DNA from 3 places in the Mesorhizobium sp. BH1-1-4 genome. Region 1 is predicted to be linked to each of the others. Evidence: predicted binding sites of a transcription regulator. Region 1 holds the regulator's gene; each other region holds the start of a gene.
What was found. The regulator LexA, encoded in region 1, represses DNA repair genes until DNA is damaged. The targets are predictions, from matches to a motif close to TGTTCNNNNTGTGTTCNG.

Region 1 (7,179 bases):
CGGCGTATTCGCGCTGTTTCCGGATTTTTCCTCACGCCGCCCGGTCAAGAAGTACGCCGCGGCCGCCGCGCTTTTCTCGATCGCGGCCTATCTCATCATCTCGGGCGTCGTCGTTGCCGCCGAGCGCAGCTTCATCATGCTGGCCGTGATGTTGATCGCCGTTCTGTTCGACCGGGCGGCGCTGACAATGCGCAATCTGGCAATCTCGGCCATTGCCGTCATCGCGGTGTCCCCGCACGAAGTCGTTGGCCCGAGTTTCCAGATGTCCTTCGCCGCGACCGCGGCGCTGGTCGGCGCTTATGCGGGCTGGGCGGATCACCATGCGGGAAAGACGAGGCCACCGGCGCCAAAGCGATCCCTAGCTGGGTTCCTGACGCGAAAACTCCTTTTGGGGGCAGGCGGACTGGCCATGACGTCCATCATCGCCGGCAGCGCCACGGCGCTGTTTGCGATCTGGCATTTCCAGCGGGTGTCGCCGCTCAGCCTGTTCGCCAATCTGGCCGTCATGCCGATCGTGTCGGTCGTGATGTTCCTGGCCGTCGCCAGTGCGTTGCTGATGCCGTTCGGACTGGATTGGCCGGCTCTTTACCTCATGGGCAAAGGCCTGACGGCGATGATTGCCGTATCGGCGTGGATATCGGAGCGCTCGCCAATCGATGGTGTCGGGTTGATTTCGCGGCAATCCGTGCTGCTGGTAACCGTCGCATTGGTCATCGCGACGATGGCGACGACCCGGCTGCGGCTCGCGGCACTGCCATTCGCGCTTGCCAGCTTGTTGACTGTGTCGGATACGCGCACGCCCGATGTGCTGATCTCGGAAGATGCGCGGCTGGTCGCGCTGCCGATCGGCGGCGGCGAACTCGCGGTCAACCGGGCTCGCCCGAACGAATTCACCGTCGACAACTGGAAACGCGCGCTGACATCGGAAGCCCTCGTCGTACCGGAGATGTTCGACAAGGCAGGTGGGCAATTCGCCATCGCCGATGCGGTAAACCTGCCGACGGGAGCGCCGTTCTATTGCACCGAAGGCGTCTGTATCGCCAGACACCCGTCCGGTGCGATCATAGCGCATGTCGAAGACCGCAAGGACACCTGGAAGGCCTGCGCGTTCGCCGACCTCATCGTGGTCAATGACGCGACCGCCTACGATGCTTGCCACAATCCGCTGGTTCTCGTCGTCACCAAACGGCAGCTCGCCCGCAAGGGAAGTGCCGCGGTCTTCTTCGATCCTCGGTCGGCCACGACCCCGGCCAAGATCGAATTCGCCGTCGACCAACCATACCGGCCCTGGCATGAGCAACGAAAATTCTCACGCGAGGCGAGGGGACTGCCGCCCTATAAAAAGCCCGACAAGCCCGATGGCAAACAGGCTCAGTAGCGCCTGATCAAGCCGACCAGCCTGCCTTGCACCTTGACCCTGTCCGGCCCGAAAATGCGGGTTTCATAGGCCGGATTGGCGGCTTCGAGGGCGATCGAGGCGCCTTTGCGGCGGAACCGCTTCAGCGTCGCTTCCTCCTCGTCGACCAGCGCCACGATGATTTCGCCTGGGCTTGCCGTATCGGCATTGCGGATGATGACCGTGTCGCCGTCGAAGATGCCGGCCTCGATCATCGAGTCGCCTTTGACTTCCAGCGCATAGTGCTCGCCGCCCATGATCATATCCGGCGGCACCGAGATCGTATGCGTCTGATGCTGGATGGCGTCGATCGGCACACCGGCGGCGATACGGCCCATAACGGGGATGGACACAGCTGAAACCGCATCGTCGTCATTGCCGGCCGCGGGCAGGCGCGAAGGTGCGGCTGCCGGCTTGATCTGGCGACCGAGATTGTTTTGACCCAGGCTGCCCTGGATGACGCTTGGCGAGAATTTCTTTGCCGCGTTGAGGCCGGGCGCGATCGAATCCGGCAGCCGCAGCACTTCCAGCGCACGCGCCCGATTGGGTAGCCGCCGGATAAAGCCGCGTTCCTCCAGCGCCGTGATCAGGCGATGGATCCCCGATTTGGAGGCAAGATCGAGCGCTTCTTTCATCTCGTCGAAGGACGGCGGTATGCCGCTTTCCTTGAGGCGTTCGTGGATGAACATCAGCAGTTCATGTTGCTTGCGTGTCAGCATGGCGCGGCCCCCAAGGCATTGAACAACGGTCTGATTCAGAATCGAAAAACAAACCCAGAACAAACCCTATCTGTTCCAGTTGTGTTCTGCAACCGTTTAAAGTTTAGTGAATTTGTTAAGGCGTCAGAAGCTTTTGGCTCGCGACTGCGGCCGGCAGACGACCTTTCGTTTCCGCATGGGCCTTGAAATCGTTATGGTTAATGGCTTGCGGCCTAACCCTGAAGGAGGCTTGGCGCCAGCCCTTTCGAAGGATCCAGGTAAGAGGCTCCAGCAAGTGTTCGTGCCATCTCCGGCGGAACGAAACGAAATCAAAACGCCAACAGCCGGCAAGCCGCTCACGGGCGGCCTTTATTCCTCAAGCGTCGGCCGGTGCACGGGCCCGACATCATCCGGCGACAGCCTTCAAGCTGCCGGCGCGGGCGGCGTATTTGGTCGCGCCACTGTCTTCGCTGTGGACATAGACATGCAGCGTGTAGCCGATATGGGCCGTCATCAGCGCCTTGGCCCGCTCGACGTCACGATCGAGTGCCGCTTCCATGATCGCGGTGTGATGCTCGATGGCGATCGCTTCGCGCAATGCCTCCATGGCCTCCTCATAGCCATCCTTGAGGCCAGCCGCGGCCCGTAATGTCGGCGCCAGGCCAAGAAAGCGATGATGGCGGCGTAGCTGATCCGAGATTGTCGAGCGGAAACGCAACAGCCAGTTGCATGTGGCGGCGCTCAGCAGCGCCGCATGGAAAGCCTCGTGGTTCTCGTCCCATTTGTCGACGGCCGCATCCGAGGGATCGTCGACCGCGGTCTTGCAACGGGAGAGCCGGTAGTGGGCGGTGACAACGGCATCCTCCCATTCCTTGCCGCCTTTCTCCATCGATTCGAGGAACAAGGGGATCTCGACCACCATCCTGGCGCGCGCCAGATCCTCCAGTTCGGCCCGCGATACGGGAGCGACTGTAAAACCACGGTTGCTGATGGCGGTGACCAGGCGTTCGGCCTCGAGCCGCGACAAGGCTTCGCGCAACGGCGTCCAGCCGACGCCATAGGTGCCGCGCAACGCGCTCAGCTTGAGGGGCGCGCCGGGCATGAGGCGCGTGGTCAGGATATCCCGACGCAACAGCCGATAGGCTGCCTCCGTTTTCGTGGAGTTCGTCTCATCCTGCATCGCGGTCCATCCGTCGTCCGGCAAAGAGAAATTATATATGATGTCCGACCGTGGCAAGAATTATATATAATGTTTGACAGGGGACGGCCGACTGACCATGATCGTTGCAGTAGCCGCGCTGCAAGCGGCGCTGATCAAATCTGGGAGGAAATGATGTTGAAGTCGAAATCCGCTTGGGTGTCGGGTTTGTTCCTGGCTGGCGCGTTGATGGTGAGCGCCGGCAGTGCCGCCGCCGATCAGATCCGCATCGGCATTGCCAATTTCGGCGAACATCCGCAGCTCAACGCCGCCATAGCCGGCTTCAAGAAGGCGCTGACGGACAACGGCTTCGTCGAAGGCAAGGACGTCGTCTATACGGAGAGCCATACCAATTTCGATGCATCGCTGGTGCCGCAGATGATCGCCAAGCTGCAGGCCGAGCAGCCCAAGCTGATCTACACCATCACCACGCCGGTTTCGCAGATCGCCAAGAAGGCGCTCGCCGGTTCCGGCATTCCGATCGTCTTTGCCGCGGTCACCGATCCGGTGGCGGCCAAGCTGGTGCCCTCATGGGACGCCGGAGACGAAGGCATGACCGGCGCCAGCGATCTGCAGGACGTCGCCGCGGTGATGGCCTTCACCAAGAAGTTGCTGCCCAACGCCAAGCGCTTCGGCGTGCCTTACAATCCCGGCGAGGCCAACGACGTTGCCTTGGTCGAAAAGATCAAGGCGGCGGCGCCCGCGGCCGGCTTCGAGGTGGTGGAGGTCGGCATCGACAACGTCAATGACATCCAGCAACGCATCGCTTCGCTCGCCGGCAAGGCCGACGTGATCTACGGCCCGGCCTCGAACCTTATCCAGCCGGCGATCGCCGCTGTCTCCGCGGCCGCCCGCCAGGCCGGTATCCCGGTCGTCAACTCCGATGACAGCGCGGTCCGCAACGGCACCGTGCCGGCGAGCTTTGCGGTCAATTACACGCAGGTCGGCGTCAACGCCGGCACCATCGCCGCCGAGATCCTGAAGGGGAAGGACCCCAAGACGATCGCGTCGTCGCGCCCGGCCTACAAGGACCACATGGCAACGATCTCGCGCAAGGCGATGGCCGCGTTCGGTATCGAGATACCCGCTTCGATGGCCGATTGCGGCTGCATCGTCGACTGACATCGGAACCGCAAGGGGTGACGGCCTCGGCGCCGTCATCCTTGAGGTGAGGGAGGAACGATGCTCGAAATCCGATCGGCGCGCAAAGTATTCTACAAGGGCCAGGCCGACGAGAAGGTCGCGCTGGACGGTCTCAGTCTGTCGCTGGCCACGGGCGAGTTCGGCATCGTCATCGGCTCCAACGGTGCTGGCAAAAGCAGCATGCTCAATGCCATTTCCGGCGCCCTGATCCTCGATTCCGGCCAGATCCTGATCAACGGCGCCGATGTGACTGGAATGCCCGTACACAAGCGCGCCGCGCAACTGGCGCGCGTCTTCCAGGATCCGATGCGCGGCACCGCCGCCAGCATGACGGTCGCGGAAAACATGCTGCTGGCCGACTTGCGCAGCAGCAAGCGCACCTTGCGCCAGGGGCTGAACGCCACCCGGCTCGCGTCCTACAAGGAACGCCTGTCGATACTGGGCCTCGGCCTTGAGAACCGCCTCGACACCCGCGTCGACCTGCTTTCGGGCGGGCAGCGGCAGTCGCTGTCGCTGATCATGGCGGTCGGCGGGTCACCGGATTTGCTGCTGCTTGACGAACATACCGCGGCGCTCGACCCGCGCACGGCCGAGATTGTCATGCGGGCGACGGTGCGGGCTGTCAACGCGCTGAAGCTGACGACCCTGATGGTGACCCACAACATGCAGCACGCCGTCGATTACGGCAGCCGCGTGATCATGCTCGACGCGGGCCGGGTCTTGCTGGAGGTCACCGGCGAGGAGAAGGCGAGGGTCACGGTTCTCGATCTGATCGGCCATTTTTCCGTCAAGACCGACCGCATGTTGCTGGCGAGCTGACCGACATGGGTTTTGTTCAGGAAATTCTCACCAGCTTCGTCGCGATCATTCCGGTCACGCTGGCGCAAAGCCTGATCCTGGCCTTTGTCGTGCTCGGGATCATGATCCCGTTTCGGATGCTGAATTTTCCCGATCTCACCAGTGAGGGCGCCTTTCCACTGGGCGGCTGCGTCTGTGGTGTGCTGCTGGCCGCCGGCGTATCGCCACTGGCAGCCATCGTGGTCGCATTCGCGGCGGGCTTCGCGGCAGGCTGCTGCACCGCCTTCATCCATCTGCGCTTCCGCATCCACACGCTTCTCGCGGGCATCCTGATGATGACGATGCTCTACAGCATCAACCTCCGCATCATGGGCAAGTCCAACCTCTCCGTCTTCGGCTCGCCCGCCGTCTTCGATTGGGTGCCGTTCGCGCGGCCGGGTTTTCCCGCCAGCAAGATCGTGGTCGCCGGCCTTCTCGCGCTTGCCGCCTTCGCGTTGCTCTACATGTTCTTCCGGACCGAGAAGGGGACAGCGGTGCGTGCCGTAGGCGCCAATCCCGACATGGCCGAGGCGCAAGGCATCAATGTCTGGGCAGCCACCATAGGCGGCGTCGGGCTGGCGAGCGCGTTCTCGGCCTCAAGCGGCGCACTGATGGTGCAATCGCAGGGGTTTGCCGACGTCAATATGGGGCTGGGGATCCTCATCAACGGCCTTGCCGCGCTGATGATCGGCGAGGCGGTCGTCGGCAAACAGACGGTCGGGCGGCAGTTGCTGGCGCCGTTTGCCGGCGCGATCATCTATTACCAGCTTGTGTCGTTCTGCCTTGCCGCCGGCATGCCCCCGCCCGACCTGAAGCTGGCCACCGGCCTGTTCGTGCTCGCCATGCTTGCCGTGCCCAGCCTCAAGCGCGGCCGTGGGCCGGCGCCTGCCCGCGAAGCGATCCGTGAATAATCGGGGAATGTCGGAAATGATGCGTGCACCGCTCGATCTCGCAGCCGTCGAAGCCATGGACGCGGCGGATCCGCTGCGTGCCATGCGCGACCGGTTCATCTTGCCGGAAGGTGTCATCTATCTCGACGGCAATTCGCTCGGCGCCGCGGCGCCCGCCGTCTTCAGCGAGCTGCAGAAGGCAGCGACACAGGAGTGGGCGCAGGATTTGATCCGCGCCTGGAATACCGCCGGCTGGTTCGACATGCCGGTGGCACTTGGCGACCAGCTCGGACGATTGATCGGCGCCGCGCCCGGCCAGACGGTGGTCTGCGATACGACCTCGATCAACATCTACAAGGTGCTGCATGCGGCCTTGGCCATGCGGCCGGACCGCTCGGTCATCGTGGCCGAAGGAGACAGCTTTCCGACCGATCTCTACATGGCCGAAGGCGTGGCCTCGACGCGGCCGGGCACGGTGCTGCGGCTCGAGGGCGTTGATGCGCCTGACATTGAGGACCTGATCGACGAGCGTGTCGCCGTCGTCCTGGTCAACCATGTCAACTACAAATCCGGACAGTTGCGCGACATGGCGGCACTGACATGCAAGGCCCATCAGGTCGGCGCGCTGATCGTCTGGGATCTCTGCCATACGGCCGGCGCCCTGCCGGTCGAGCTCGACAGCGCCAATGCCGATTTCGCCATCGGCTGCACCTACAAATATCTCAATGGCGGTCCGGGCGCGCCGGCCTTCATCTACGCCGCCACGCGTCATCACGACAAGGTCCAGCAGCCGCTCAGCGGTTGGTGGGGCCACGCACGGCCCTTCGCCTTCGAACAGGGCTATGCGGCCGGCAACGGCATCCGCCGCTTCCTGTGCGGCACGCAGCCCGTGCTGTCGATGCGGGCGCTGAAAGGTGCGCTGGATATCTGGGACGATGTCGACATGGCAGCGGTGCGCAAGAAGAGCATTGCGCTCACCGACCTGTTCATCCATCTCGTCGAGACCAGGTGCGGCGC
Region 2 (7,179 bases), on a different contig from region 1:
TGGCCTGCTGCCAGGCGCGCACCACGCCGGCCACGCTGTTGCGGTCGGCGAGCCCGATCGCGGAAAAGCCCAGGAGCTTGGCGGCGACCACCAGCTCCTCCGGCTTGGAGGCGCCGCGCAGGAAGGAGAAATTCGACTGGATGCCGAACTCGGCATAGGGGAAGACGGTCAGCGCGTTCATGCGAAGACCCCGTGCATGAACCAGCGTGGCGGTACTTGCGGGTTGCCGTAAAGGCCTTGCCGGTAGAGCCAGTAGCGGCGGCCATCGCCATCCTCGATGCGGAAATAGTCGCGTGTCGATGCCGCCGGATCGCCTGGCGCCTCGCGCCACCATTCGGCGGCGATGCGTTCGGGCCCTTCGGCGCGGGTAACGCGGTACAGCGCGCGGCGCCAACGAAAATGCAGCGGCGGTCCCTCCGGCATTTCGGTGACCGGCACCTCGATGGGCTCGGGCGCGCGGAACAGCCGGATCGGCCGTTCCGGCGGAAAAATGGTCATCGGCGCCTGCATCCTGTCCGGCTTCTTCGGCGGCGTGGTCCGGCGCGGCGCCTCGGCGAAGGGGACGATGGCGACGGCGCGTTCGGGCAGATGGCTTTCCACGGCGACCGGCTGCAGGACCGCGCCCTCGCCGAGGCGGGCGCGGATGCGGTCGGCGAACAGAGCGATGTCGGCGCCGTCATCGGCCGCTTCACCGGTCAGATCGGTCTGCTGCGTATCGAAAGCGGCAACGGCCAGCACCGAGAGGCGCACCAGGTCGAAGCCATAGCCGGCATCGATTTGCTGCTCCAGTGCCGCCAGCCGCTCATGGAACAATTTCTTGATCAGCAAGGGTTCGCGCATGGGCCGCGAGGTGCCGAGCGCGATGCGGCTGACGGCGCCGTCGACGCGAAAGAGCAACAGCGCCAGGCTCCTTGCGCCTTCGCCGCGGCGTTCGAGATCGGTTTTCAAGGTCGTCGCCAGCATGCCGACCAGTCGTTCGATCTCCTCCGTCAGCGTGACGGGCTCGGCGAGGTGCCGTTCGACCGAAAGCGGCGCGACGGGAAGACGTGGGGAGATCGCCTCGTCGAGACGGCCAAGCGCCTGGTCGAGGCGCTGGAGCAGCAAAGCGCCGAAGCGGCGGACGAGCGGCGCGCGCGGTGCGGCCATGACGGCGCCCGCCGTGCGCAGCCCGACACTTTCCAGGCTGGTACGGATTTCCTGTGCTATGCGAAGGGCGGCCAGCGGCAAGGGGGCAAGCAAGGCTTCCTCCTCGCCCGATGCGACGATGCGGTCGCCACAAAAGCGGGCCGCCGCCCAGGCGGCTCCGGGGGTGCCGGCAAGTCCGGCGCGGACATCGAAACCCTGCTGGAGGAAGCGCGACAGGATCTCGTCCAGCATGGCGCGTTCGCCGCCGAACAGATGAGTGCAGCCGGTGACGTCGAGGAACAGGCCGTCAATGCCATCCAGCGCCACCAGCGGCGTGTAGCGGTCACACCAGTCGGCAAGGCCCTCGAGCAGGCGCCGGTCGGCCTCCGGATCGGCCTCGACGATGTCGATCGAGGGATGCATGGCGCGCGCATCGGCAATGCCCATGTCGCGCTTCAGGTGTAGCGCCTCAGCTCGCTCGTCGAGGGCCGAGATGCGTTGCGCGTTGCCCTGGCGGTGGCTGATTACCAGCGGTGGGTGAGATGGGTGATCCGACGGCCGGGAACGCCAGGATTTCCCCAGCCGCGGCCGCAGGATCCTTTCGGCCGCCAGATAGGGAAACCACAGGGACAGGATTCTCTGCCCTTCTTTCCTTGTCCCTTCTTTCTTCGAATCCGCGTTCATCGGGGTTCCACTCCAGTGTGAATTGTCCGGGCAGGGCCGTGCGGCTCTTGCCGATGCTGATGGTGAAGGCGGGGCGGCCGATCGAACCGGCGAGCGGTCCGGCGACCGTTTCGCGCGGCACGGCCGGCGCCGACGCGGCGATCAGACGGACAGGCGCCGCCGTCGGTTCCGGCCCGGCCGCCTGCCGCATCAGGACCACCGGTCGGCCGGCGCCCTGCGCCCGCGCATGCAGGCGGCGTGTCGCGGTCAGGTCCAGCCGCTGCGGATTGCCGCGGATTTCCAGGATGACGGCGGCAAGCGCGGTCATGCGGGCCGCCTCCTCGGCGACCCACAGCGCATCGATAAGCCTTGGCGCCTCGGAAAACAGCAATTGCCCGGGCTCGATGCCGAAGGTGGCATGCAGCCCCCTGGCGTAGGGAAAGCCGGCCTCGTGGAAAATTTCCGATGTCCCGATCCACAGGATGGGCAACCCTTGCGCCTGGTTGAGCATCAGGCTGACGAGCGACAAAGCGAAGCCGGCCACGGCTCCCGCATCGCGGGTTTCCAGCCCATGGATTTCGGTCAGCGCGGCTTTCGGCAGGCCGCCGCCGAGCGCGGCATCGAGCCGCTCGACGCCGATGGGCAGGAAAGCATCCGGCAAGGCGGCGGCAAGACCGCGCCGGACGATCGTCAGATCGCCGCCGGGGCCAGCGCCGGCGTCGGCATCAAGGGTCGCCGGCGCCGACGCCTGCAGGCGCTCGGGCAGCGTTCCCTCGATTTTCGCGATCTGGCGGCGCAGGGCAAAAACAGTCTCCCGCGCCACGGCTGATATCGCCATGACGGTCAGCTTCCACTCACAATTGTTCCTGTTATGTTCACATAGATTCCAGAGGCGCCTGGAAGAGTCAAGCAGAGTCATAAGGAATTTATTCCTGCCGCTGCGCAACGCCGACGTATAGGGGATATTTGCCTCGACCGGTGCGAACGCCTATATGCCGGGATCAAAGGACAAAGCATGGCCCGCATCTACAAGACCCGCACATGGCATGGCGAACTCGCGCCCTCGATGGAAGAGTTGGAGTTCCTGGCCCTGGAGGCCTACGCCCATCTGCCGGAGGATTTTCGCCAGCTGACCGGCGAGATCGTCATCCAGATCGCCGAATTCCCGACCGACGAGATCATGGACGATCTGTCGCTGGAAACGCCGTTCGACCTGCTCGGCCTGTTCGAGGGGCGCGGCATCGCCGAACGCTGGAACCCGCAGACCGGCGAAGGCCCGAACCGCATCACGCTCTACCGCCGTGCCATGCTCGACTACTGGGCCGAAAACGAGGAGACGCTGGGCGACATCGTCACCCACGTGCTGATCCACGAGATCGGCCACCATTTCGGCCTGTCGGACGATGACATGGAGAAGATCGAAGAGGCTGCGGAGTAGCCTCGGGTTTTCGTCATCTCAGGGGCCTACGCCGCTCCCTGCTTCCCCTTGGAATGACGAAAGAAGGAGGCGCCTAACCCGGCGCCGCCAATGCCTTCTCGATCCGAGGCAGCAGCAGCGTCCGCGCCGACTCCGCCGTCAGCGGCCCGACATGCTTGTAGGCTATCTTGCCATCCTTGCCGATGAGGAAGGTCTCCGGCACGCCATAGACGCCCCAGTCGATCGCCGTGCGGCCGGCTTCGTCAACGCCGATCGCCTGGAACGGATTGCCGAGATCGCCGAGGAACCGGCGGGCATTTTCCGGCCGGTCCTTGTAATTCAGCGCCGCCATCGTGAACCGCTTGTCCTGCGCCAGCCCCAGAAGCACCGGGTGCTCTTCCCGGCATGGCGCGCACCACGACGCAAAGACATTGACCAGCGTGACCTTGCCGGCGAAGGCGTTCGAGTCGAGTCCGGGCAGGTTCGACCCCTCCAGCGCCGGCAGGCTCGTCCGTGGCGCCGGCAGGCCGATGAGCGCCGAGGGCACTTCCGAGACATCGCGTCCCGACAAGAGCTGCGACAGGAACAGTCCGGCCAGGCCGAGGAAGACCAGCAGCGGCAAAAACACGAACAGGCGGCGACGCGTCGGCGTCGGCGTTTCGATTTCGCTGCTCACGGCTTTCCCGCCTTGGTCTTGTCGGAACGGCGGCGCACGCCGGCCGCCTCGAGCTCGGCGAGTTCGCGCTTGCGTGCCCGCTGGTCGATGAGAATCCAGCCGATCAGTCCGGCCAGCACGATTGCCGTGATGGCATAGGCGGCGGTGACGTAGAGTGCGTGCGGGCTCATGCCGGCCGCCTTCCTGGCCTGCCGCCCGCCAACCCGGTCCGTTCGCTGCGCTTGCTCATGCCTTCCCTTAACCTCGCGCCACGGGCCGCGCAATCGGCCGCCGCGCCGCAGCCTCCGCCGCTCGTGGCCGCCTCAATCCGTCCCATGGCGCAGCGCCAGCGCCGCCGCGGTCGGCCCCAGCACGCCAAGAAACATGGTCAGCGCGGCAAGAATGAGGAAAGGCTGCAGGAACGGATCGGGATTGGCCGTCGCGCCATAGCTCGCCGAGACGCCGAAGATCAGCACCGGGATGGTCAGCGGCAGCACCAGCACCGAGATCAGGAGACCGCCACGCGGCAGCGCCACCGCCACCGCCGCGCCCACGGCGCCGATGAAGGTGATGGCCGGCGTGCCCACCAGAAGCGTCAGCGCCGTGGCGCCGATGGCGAGCGGCTCCATATTCATGAACAGGCCGAGCAGGGGAGCGGCGATCACCAGCGGCAGGACGCTGCCCGCCCAATGCGCGACGCATTTCACCAGCACCGTCAGCGCCAGCATGTGGCGGTCGTGGCCGAGCACCAAGAGGTCGAGCGAGCCATCCTCGCGGTCGGCCTGGAACAGCCGGTCGAGCCCGAGCAGGCAGGCAAGCAGCGCGCCGATCCACAGGATCGCCGGACCGATGCGGGCAAGCAGCTTGAGGTCCGGGCCGACGCCGAACGGAATGGTGGCGATGACGGCGAGGAAGAAGATGACCCCGGTCAGCGCGCCGCCGCCGGCGCGGATATTGAGGCGGATGTCGCGGGCGAAGAGGCTTAGCATGATTTGAGATGCCTGCGCCCAGGCCCCCCCCTCTGGCCTGCCGGCCATCTCCCCCGCAAGGGGGGAGATTGGATGTCATCTCGGCTTTCGCCAATCACAACAGGTGAAAGATTGGCGTAACGTTGAAGCTGCCAATCTCCCCCCTTGAGGGGGAGATGCCCGGCAGGGCAGAGGGGGGCGCCTCGCACTGTCATCAACCCGTTTCCCCCATTCTCAACTCTGTCCCCTCCAATCCCAGCGGCAGGTGCGTCGCCGCCACGATCATTCCGCCTTCCGCGCAATACCCGCGCATCAACCCCGCGAACCGCCCCTCCGAAGCCTTGTCCAGACCTGCCGTCGGCTCATCCAGCAGCCACAGCGGCCTATGGCTGACCAGGAGCTTGGCGATCGCCGCGCGGCGCCTTTGCCCGGTCGAGAGATAGCCGAACGGCAGATGGCCGATGCCGCCCAGTCCGACCGTTTCCAGCGCCTCCTCGACATCGAGCCGGCCTTCGCCTTGAAACGCCCGCCAGAAGCGCAAATTCTCCGCCACGCTCAGCGCCGTCTTCATTGCGTTCTGGTGGCCGAGATAGTGGCAGGCAGAGGCGATCGAGGGAAATTCGTCGCCGCCGCCCTCGAGCAGCAGCCGGCCTTGCATCTTCGGCAACAGGCCGGCGACCACCCTGAGCAAGGTCGATTTGCCCGAACCGTTCGGCCCGGTCACGACCAGCGCCTGCCCGGCCTCCAACGCAAACCCGATGCCGGAAAACACCGGCTCGCCGCCGCGCTCGCCGCCCAGATTTTCGGCGATCAGCCGCATCCCTTGCCTGTCCCTCGAACGAAGCGGCACGGTCGCTGCCGCATCGCACAAATTTGCTTTGCAACTGTCTAGAACTATTCCAGAAAATTCTCTATATGCGGGTCATCCGTGCCAGCGGTCGGCACGGGAACAGAATTAGCGCCGAACCAGCGCACGCGCCGCCTTGAACGGCTCGGGTTGCTTGGGAGCGGACAGCGGAAATGGCCGTACCCGCACCTTTGCGCGTGATTGCATGCCATCGGCGTCCGTTCCCTTTCAGGCTGAACAGACAAGGATCGCACGTGTCAAAATCCCTCGACAATTTCAATTGCCGCCGCACGCTGAAAGCGGGCGACGCCGAGTATGTCTATTTCGACCTCGTCGAGGCCGAGAAGAACGGCCTCACCGGCATTGCCCAGCTGCCCTATTCGATGAAGGTGCTGCTGGAAAACCTGCTGCGCAACGAGGATGGCCGCTCCGTCACCAAGGAGAGCATCCAGGCGGTGGCCGGCTGGCTGACCGACAAGGGCACCGCCGGCGTCGAGATCGCCTATCGCCCGGCCCGCGTCCTGATGCAGGATTTCACCGGCGTTCCGGCCGTGGTCGACCTTGCCGCCATGCGCGACGCCATGGCCTCGCTCGGCGGCGACCCGCAGAAGATCAACCCGCTGGTGCCGGTCGACCTCGTCATCGACCATTCCGTCATCGTCGACGAGTTCGGCACGCCGATGGCGTTCGCCCGCAATGTCGAACTCGAATATGAGCGCAACGAAGAGCGCTACAAGTTCCTGAAATGGGGCCAGCAGGCGTTCCGCAACTTCCGCGTCGTGCCGCCCGGCACAGGCATCTGCCACCAGGTCAACCTCGAATATCTCGGCCAGGTGGTGTGGACCAACACCGAGGACGGCGAAACGACGGCCTATCCCGACACCTGCGTCGGCACCGATTCGCACACCACCATGATCAACGGCCTTGGCGTGCTCGGCTGGGGCGTCGGCGGCATCGAGGCCGAGGCGGCCATGCTCGGCCAGCCGGTCTCCATGCTGCTGCCCGAAGTCATCGGCTTCCGCCTCACCGGCAAGCTCAAGGAGGGCGTCACCGCCACCGACCTCGTGCTCACCGTCACCCAGATGCTGCGCAAGAAGGGCGTCGTCGGCAAATTCGTCGAGTTCTTCGGCCCTGGCCTCTCCAACATGACGCTGGCCGACCGCGCCACCATCGGCAACATGGCGCCCGAATACGGCGCCACCTGCGGCTTCTTCCCGGTCGATTCGGAAACCATTCGCTACCTCACAATGTCGGGCCGCGAGGAAAGCCGTATCGCCCTGGTCGAAGCCTATGCCAAGGCGCAAGGCATGTGGCGCGAGGCGGGCTCCACCGACCCGGTCTTCACCGACCTGCTCGAACTGGAACTCGACAGCGTCGTACCGTCGATGGCCGGCCCCAAGCGTCCGGAAGGCCGTGTCGCGCTCGAAGGCATTCCGGCCGGCTTCGCCAAGGCGATGGACACCGAGTACAAGAAGGCTGCGGAAATCTCCAAGCGCTACGCCGT
Region 3 (7,179 bases), 230 kb from region 1:
TGCCGGGACCTGGACGACGGGTCACCGGCGCGCGCAAGGCGTCGAGGCCACGCAGCACCTGTTTCAGCGCCTCGGCGAAATCGGCTGCTATGGTGAGGCGGGTGATGGTTCCGACCCTGTCCTCACCTTGATCGGTCGAGGCATCGGGCATTTGCCGGGCTTTTATCGAGATTGCGTCGAGGCGCGCCAACCAGGGCGAGGTATCGTCCAGCGCTCCCGGCTTGGCGGCCAGTTCGCTGACAAGAGCCTGCAGTTCCGAGCGCACCGGGATGAGGGCGGCGTTTTTCGGAGCTGCATGAGAATGGAGCGCGCGCGCCGCCGAAAGGGCGGAGAGCAGTTGTCCGATGGTGCGCCGTACCGGATGCGCGCGCGGCGCGAAGCTCGGCGCTTCGAGCCTGGCATAGGCGCGCATCTCGCCAAGCGTCTGGGTGTCGGCGACAAGCTTCCGGTGAAGGCCGATCAGCGTCGCCCGATCGCCGCCCGAGAACGCGCCGCCGGCATAGGTGGCGAGGTCGAGAATGCAGCGTTTCAGCCGCGAGATGATGGCGTCGCTGGCCAGTTTCGGCAGGATCAGCCGGCTGGTGAGGCCGGCGCAGACGATGCCGAGCACGATCTCGGCACAGCGCGCGACCGCGAGATCGACGACCAGGTGCGGTTGGCCGAAGGCGGGAAGGCCGATGATCATGGCGGTGTAGCCGGCAAGGGCGGCGCCATAGGCTTCGGGATTGCGCAGCAGCGACGAGACGAAGGTGCAGATGCCAATCCAGACGGCAAGCACCGTCACCAGAATCCAGGGGCCGGTGCCGAACGCCGTGGTGATGCCGATTGCCGCGACACCCCCGACAAGCGTGCCGAGCAGCCGGTAGAAGCCTTTCGCCAGCACCATGCCGGCAACCGGCTGGGCGACGATGAACACCGTCATCATTGCCCATTGCGGGTGGTCGAGCTTGAGCGCGTAAGCGGCCAGCAATGCGATCAGGCCGGCCGAAACGGTGCGCAGCGCGAAAATCCAGTCCGAGCGCGTCGGTTGCGTCACCCCGGCCAGGCTCGTCTCGAAATTGGTTTTCAGCCGCGCCCAGGTCACATGCTGGTCTCCATGTCAGGGACGCAAGCTAAACTGGCCAGCGGCTAGATATCCAGCACTTCCGTCTCGGCGAATTCGGCACGTTCCTGGATGAAGCGGAAGCGGGCTTCGGGCTTGGTGCCCATCAGTGCGTCGACCGCATCCTTGGTCGCCGCCTCGGCGTCGATCACGTCGACCCTGAGCAGCGTGCGCTTCCTCGGGTCCATGGTGGTCTCCTTGAGCTGCGCGGCCATCATTTCGCCCAGGCCCTTGAAGCGGCCGAGTTCGACCTTGCCGCGGCCGGTGAATTCGGTGCGCAGAAGCTCGTCCTTGTGCGCGTCGTCGCGGGCATAGGCGACCTTGCCGCCTTGCCTGATCGAGTAGAGCGGCGGCACCGCCAGGTAGAGATGGCCGCCGCGTACCAGCGCCGGCATCTCCTGGTAGAAAAAAGTGATCAGCAGCGAAGCGATGTGGGCGCCGTCGACGTCGGCGTCGGTCATGATGATCACGCGATCGTAGCGCAAATCCTCGTCGCGGTACTTTGACCGCGTGCCGCAGCCGAGCGCCTGGATCAGGTCCGATATCTGCTGGTTGGCGGCCAGCTTGTCATTGCCGGCGCTGGCGACGTTGAGGATTTTGCCGCGCAGAGGCAATACCGCCTGGCTGGCACGGTCGCGCGCCTGCTTGGCCGAGCCGCCGGCGGAATCGCCTTCGACGATGAAGAGTTCTGCACCCGCCGCCGCATTCTGCGTGCAGTCGGCGAGCTTGCCAGGCAGGCGCAGCTTGCGCACCGCGCTTTTGCGCGACACTTCCTTTTCCTGGCGCCGGCGCACCCGCTCATCGGCGCGCGCGATCACCCATTCGAGCAGTTTTGAAGCTTCCTGCGGATTGTCGGCCAGCCAATGGTCGAACGGGTCGCGGATCGCGGTCTCGACGATGCGAATCGCTTCGATCGTCGCCAGCCTGTCCTTGGTCTGGCCGACGAATTCCGGTTCGCGGATGAACACCGACAGCATGCCGGCGGCCGAGATCATGACGTCTTCCGATGTGACGATCGAGGCGCGCTTGTTGCCGACGAGATCGGCATAGGCGCGTAGGCCGCGCGTCAGCACATTGCGGAAGCCGGCCTCGTGCGTGCCGCCTTCACCGGTGGGAATCGTGTTGCAGTAGGAATTGATGAAGCCGTCGCCGCCGAACCAGGTCACCGCCCATTCCAGCGACCCATGGCCGCCCTGTTTCTCGCTCTTGCCGGCGAAGATTTCGCGGGTGACCTGGAAGTCGTCGCCGAGTGATGCCTTGAGATAATCCTTGAGGCCGCCTGGGAAATGGAATTCCGCCTTGGCCGGCGTCTGGTCCTTTTCCTTGATCAGGGAGGGATCGCAGGTCCAGCGGATCTCGACGCCGCCGAACAGATAGGCCTTGGAGCGCGTCATGCGATAGAGCCGCGCCGGCTCGAAGGCGGCGCCCTTGCCGAAGATCTGCTCGTCGGGATGGAAGCGGATCCTGGTGCCGCGGCGGTTGTGCACCTCGCCGAGGTGCTCCAGGCCGCTTACCGGAACGCCACGTGAAAAGCGTTGGCGATAGAGCTGGCGGCCGCGCGCGACTTCGACCTCGAGATGGTCGGATAAGGCGTTGACGACGGAAACGCCGACGCCGTGCAGGCCACCTGATGTCTCATAGACCTTGGAATCGAATTTGCCGCCCGAATGCAGCGTCGTCATGATGACTTCGAGCGCCGGCTTCTTGAATTTCGGATGCGGGTCGACCGGGATGCCGCGTCCATTGTCGGTGACAGTGAGATAGCCGTCGGCGGAAAGCTCGACATCGATGAAGGTAGCGTGGCCGGCAACCGCTTCGTCCATCGAATTGTCGATGACCTCGGCGAACAGATGGTGCATCGCCTTGTCGTCGGTGCCGCCGATATACATGCCCGGCCGGCGGCGCACCGGCTCGAGGCCCTCGAGCACCTCGATATCGGCGGCACTGTAGCCCTCCGAACCGTCACGGATCGCGGCCGGACGCTTGGCCGCCGCTTGCACCAGCGGATCCGCTGGGCGCGCCGACGCGCGAACCGGCTGCGGCTGTTTCTCCAGATTGCCGAAAAGATCGTTGTTGTCGTCCATGCCTGCCATAGCGCCCAAGCTGCGAATCACCCCGTCGATACTGCCACGCTTTTCAGCGCCAAGCGACGGAGGTTCCTGTTACGTTCGGGGATTTAACCCCCTCTTATCCTAAAACCATTCGATAACCAAGCCGGTGGAAATCGGGCGTACCGGCGGCCGGAAGATTCCTGATTCTTTAACAATGCGGCCTAGCGTGAGCCCAACATAACAAGAAACGACGGGCATCAGGGGTTTCGGCGTGAGGGGCAAGGCCATAACGATGATCGGCATCGCCGCCGTTTTCGGCGCGATCTCGATCTTTGCCGCGGATTTCTGGGTGAAGAGCCAGGCCAAGGCCGACGCCGAGGAGAAAACGGCTTCGATCGCCGCTCCGGCCGCACCCAGGATCGAGTTCAAGACGATCGTGGTGGCGAGCGCGCCGTTGCGTTACGGCATGGAGCTCGACCGCGCCAAGCTCAGCGAGATCCCATGGCCGCAGGATTCCCTACCGCAGGGTGCCTTTGCCACCATCGATGGATTGCTGGGCGAGGGTGGCCGGGTCGTGCTGTCGCCGATCGACGTCAACGAGCCGGTGCTGCTCACCAAGCTGTCGGGACCGAACGGCCGCGCGACGCTGTCCAATATGCTGACGCCCGGAATGCGGGCGGTCACCATCCGCACCGACGAGATCGCCGGCGTCGGCGGCTTCGTCACGCCCGGCGACCGTGTCGATGTCGTGCTGACCCGTGACGCCGGCGAAATCCAGGAAGTCGCCAAGAACGCGCAAGGCGCGTCCGGTTCGACCATCACCTCGGAGATCGTCGTTGCCGATGCCAAGGTGCTGAGCGTCGGGCAGGGCGCCGACGAGCGCCAGACGACGCCGCAGGTGGCCAATTCCGTGACCCTGGAGGTGACGACCGAAGGCGCGCAGAAAGTGGCGCTGGCGCGCACCGTCGGGACGCTGTCGCTCTCGCTGCGCTCGGCCAGCGAAGGCGGCGACGGCAAGAACGGCGTCACCACCATCTCATCCTTCGGCGGATCGGTGGCTTCCAAGACCCAGGCCGCGGCCGGCTCCTTGTTCGATGCCATCGCCAAGGAGCCGGAGAAGCCGAAATTCAAGACGGTCATCGTGACACGCGGCACGCAGGCCGAGGAATATCAGGTTCCTTCGCGGGACCAGAAGTAAGGACCGGTGGGGACCGGGCGGGACGGGATCATGGTGATGCATACGCACTATCGAATGACGGGTCGGTTGCGTTTCGTGCGCGCTCTGGCGGTGGCGGTTTGCCTGGCCGCGAGCGGCATGCTTGCATTCGCCGGCGCGGCCAAGGCGGACAACGACATCGTCTATGTCTCGTCGACCAAGAACGCCTCGATCAAGGTCGCCAAGGGCAAGCCCAAGACGATCATGACGAGCGCCGCCTTCTACCAGATCGTCATCGGCGATCCGGAGATCGCCAACGTCAATCCGCTGACCGACAAATCCTTCTATGTGCTGGGCAATAATCTCGGCACCACCGGCATCGCGCTGTTCGACCAGAACAAGCAGCTTGTCGGCACCGTCGACATCGAAGTGACGCTCGACACCGACCAATTGGCCAGCACCATCCGTGCCAGCGTGCCCGACGCCAAGATCAAGGTCGGCTCGGCCAATGGCCGTGTCGTGCTTTCGGGCGAGGCCGATGACGCCGTCGCCGCCGAAAAGGCAAACAAGATCGCCACCCGCTTCTCCGGTAATGAGGAGGTGATCAATTCGGTCAATATCTCCTCGTCGCAGCAGGTCCAGCTCAATGTCCGCTTCGTCGAGATCAACCGCCAGGCCGGGCAGGACCTGGGCGCGAAATACAGCGCCAATTTCGCTTACGGCTTCGGCGGTCGCGATGTCTCTCTCGATCCGGGCACGGTGCCGGGGGCAGGGACCGGTGAAGCCATAGGCCGGCTGCTGTCCAACGGCGTTTCGATCGATATCGCGATCAAGGCGCTGGAGGAGCGCGGCCTTGCCCGAAGGCTGGCGGAACCGAACCTCATCGCGCGGTCCGGCGAAACGGCGAGCTTCCTTGCCGGCGGCGAATTCCCGATCCCGGTTTCGGAGGACAATGGCAAGATCTCCGTGAGCTACAAGAAATACGGCGTCAGCCTGGATTTCACGCCGACCGTGCTGAAGGACGGGCTGGTGAGTCTCGACATCGCGCCGGAAGTCTCCTCGATCGACGCCTCGGCATCCTACAATATCGGCACCATCTCGGTGCCGGGTTTCATCGTGCGCCGCGCCAAGACCTCGGTCGACCTAAAGAACGGCCAGAGCTTCATGATTGCCGGGCTGCTGCAGTCGCAGAACGACATCACCACATCGCGCATTCCGGGCCTCGGCAAGATGCCCGTGCTTGGGGCGCTGTTCTCGTCGAAATCCTACCAGCGGCGCGAGACCGACCTGGTCATCATCGTTACGCCCTATCTGGTCAAGCCGGTCGATCCGTCGAAGAAAATGGCCGAGCCGACCGATGGGACGCAGCCCGCCAGCAATGCCGACTATTTCCTCAACAACACCGAGGAGGTGAAGGGGGCGGACACCAACCGTGCGCTGGCATTGGCCGACGGCGGCGCCGCGCGGGGCGCTTCCGCCACCAAAGTCGGTCATTTCCTCGACCTGCCGAAGGACTGAAGCCATGCGTCTGATCCTGAGGTCGAGCATCGCCCTGCTTCTTGCCGGCCCGGCAAGCGGCTGCACCAGCGACGACTACCTACGCAGCGAAGGGGTGACGTCCGGCGCCGGCGAGGCGCAGGCCGCCAACACCGTCAAACAGATGGTCGATCCGTGGAAGTACGGCGTCCAGAACACCAGGCTTCTCGTGCCTGCCAAGCGCGGGACCGCCGGGCCGGTCACTCCCGATCAGGCGGCCGGTGCCAAGGCAGCGCAAACGACCACGGGCAACTGATCCAGACGGCGATCGACCTCACAGGCGGCGAGAATGGCAAACAGCACCAGGAAAATCCTGCTCATATCGACAGACCGGACATTCGCGCAGGACACGAAGACGGCCTTTGCCGCCTCCGAGATCATCCAGATCGTGACGGTGGAGAGGAGCATCACCGAGCTGCGCGGCGAGGTCCAGGAGGCCGAGTTCGGCGTCGTCATCGTCGACATGGATGCGGCGAAACTGGAAGAAATCGAGTCACTGCAGCGTGTCATGCGCCGGCTCGAGGGCAAGGCGCCCGTGGTCGTCGTCACCCAGGAGTTCAACGCCGCCGCCGTGCGCATCTTGGTGCAGCTCAAGGTCGCCGACTTCCTGGTCAAGCCGATCACCACCGCCGATCTCGTGCGTTCGGTCGTGCGGGCGTTGCAGGGACCCGGGCGCGAGGAAAACACCGAATCGCAGATCTATACCTTCATGCCCGCCGCCGGCGGCGTCGGGACCACGACACTGGCGCTGCAGACGGCGTTCCAGCTGCACCACTCGGTGACGCGCGGCGCGTCGACCTGCGTGGTCGACCTCAATTTCCAGCAGGGTGCCTGCGCCGAATATCTCGATCTGGAGCCGCGTTTCGATATCACCGAAATCGAGAACCAGCCCGAGCGCCTCGACCGGCAACTGCTCGATGTCATGCTGTCCAAGCACGCCAGCGGCCTTTGCGTGCTGGCGGCGCCCACGCATCCGGCCGAGATGCGCTCGTTCAAGACCGATGTCGTTGTGCGCATGCTGGACCTCGTTTCGGCCTATTTCGACAATGTCGTCATCGATATGCCGCGCACCTGGTTTCCGTGGACGGAGACGGTGCTGCTCGGTTCCAACAAGCTCTACATCGTTGCCGAAATGACGGTGCCGTGTCTGCGCCACACGCAGCGGCTGATCCAGGCCGTCTACGAGACCGCCGGCAAGGAAGTGAAGCCGAACGTGATCGTCAATCGTTTCGAGCAGAAGATGTTCGACAACGGCATCAAGCAGGCGGACGTCCAGGAAATCCTCGGCGAGCATTTTGTCGGCGGCATCGCCAACAACTACCGGCTGGTGCGCG

Region 2: the regulator LexA is predicted to act here: its motif matches at 2,650-2,667, upstream of LB569_RS28835 (ImuA family protein).
Region 3: the regulator LexA is predicted to act here: its motif matches at 3,257-3,274, upstream of parE (DNA topoisomerase IV subunit B).

Annotation. Positions count from the first base shown of each region.
Region 1 covers NZ_JAIUIN010000003.1:267,286-274,464, reverse strand. The annotation lists gene LB569_RS07805 (ComEC/Rec2 family competence protein) at 1-1,378, shown strand, start outside; gene lexA (transcriptional repressor LexA) at 1,372-2,115, opposite strand; gene LB569_RS07795 (GntR family transcriptional regulator) at 2,501-3,274, opposite strand; gene LB569_RS07790 (ABC transporter substrate-binding protein) at 3,428-4,414, shown strand; gene LB569_RS07785 (ABC transporter ATP-binding protein) at 4,475-5,254, shown strand; gene LB569_RS07780 (ABC transporter permease) at 5,260-6,183, shown strand; gene kynU (kynureninase) at 6,203-7,179, shown strand, end outside.
Region 2 covers NZ_JAIUIN010000029.1:1,541-8,719, reverse strand. The annotation lists gene LB569_RS28845 (error-prone DNA polymerase) at 1-181, opposite strand, end outside; gene LB569_RS28840 (DUF6504 family protein) at 178-1,620, opposite strand; gene LB569_RS28835 (ImuA family protein) at 1,595-2,626, opposite strand; gene LB569_RS28830 (metallopeptidase family protein) at 2,804-3,226, shown strand; gene LB569_RS28825 (DsbE family thiol:disulfide interchange protein) at 3,300-3,881, opposite strand; gene ccmD (heme exporter protein CcmD) at 3,878-4,051, opposite strand; gene ccmB (heme exporter protein CcmB) at 4,184-4,849, opposite strand; gene ccmA (heme ABC exporter ATP-binding protein CcmA) at 5,043-5,648, opposite strand; gene acnA (aconitate hydratase AcnA) at 5,930-7,179, shown strand, end outside.
Region 3 covers NZ_JAIUIN010000003.1:501,081-508,259, reverse strand. The annotation lists gene LB569_RS08890 (FUSC family protein) at 1-1,084, opposite strand, end outside; gene parE (DNA topoisomerase IV subunit B) at 1,129-3,186, opposite strand; gene cpaB (Flp pilus assembly protein CpaB) at 3,425-4,351, shown strand; gene LB569_RS08875 (type II and III secretion system protein family protein) at 4,382-5,827, shown strand; gene LB569_RS08870 (hypothetical protein) at 5,832-6,101, shown strand; gene LB569_RS08865 (CpaE family protein) at 6,135-7,179, shown strand, end outside.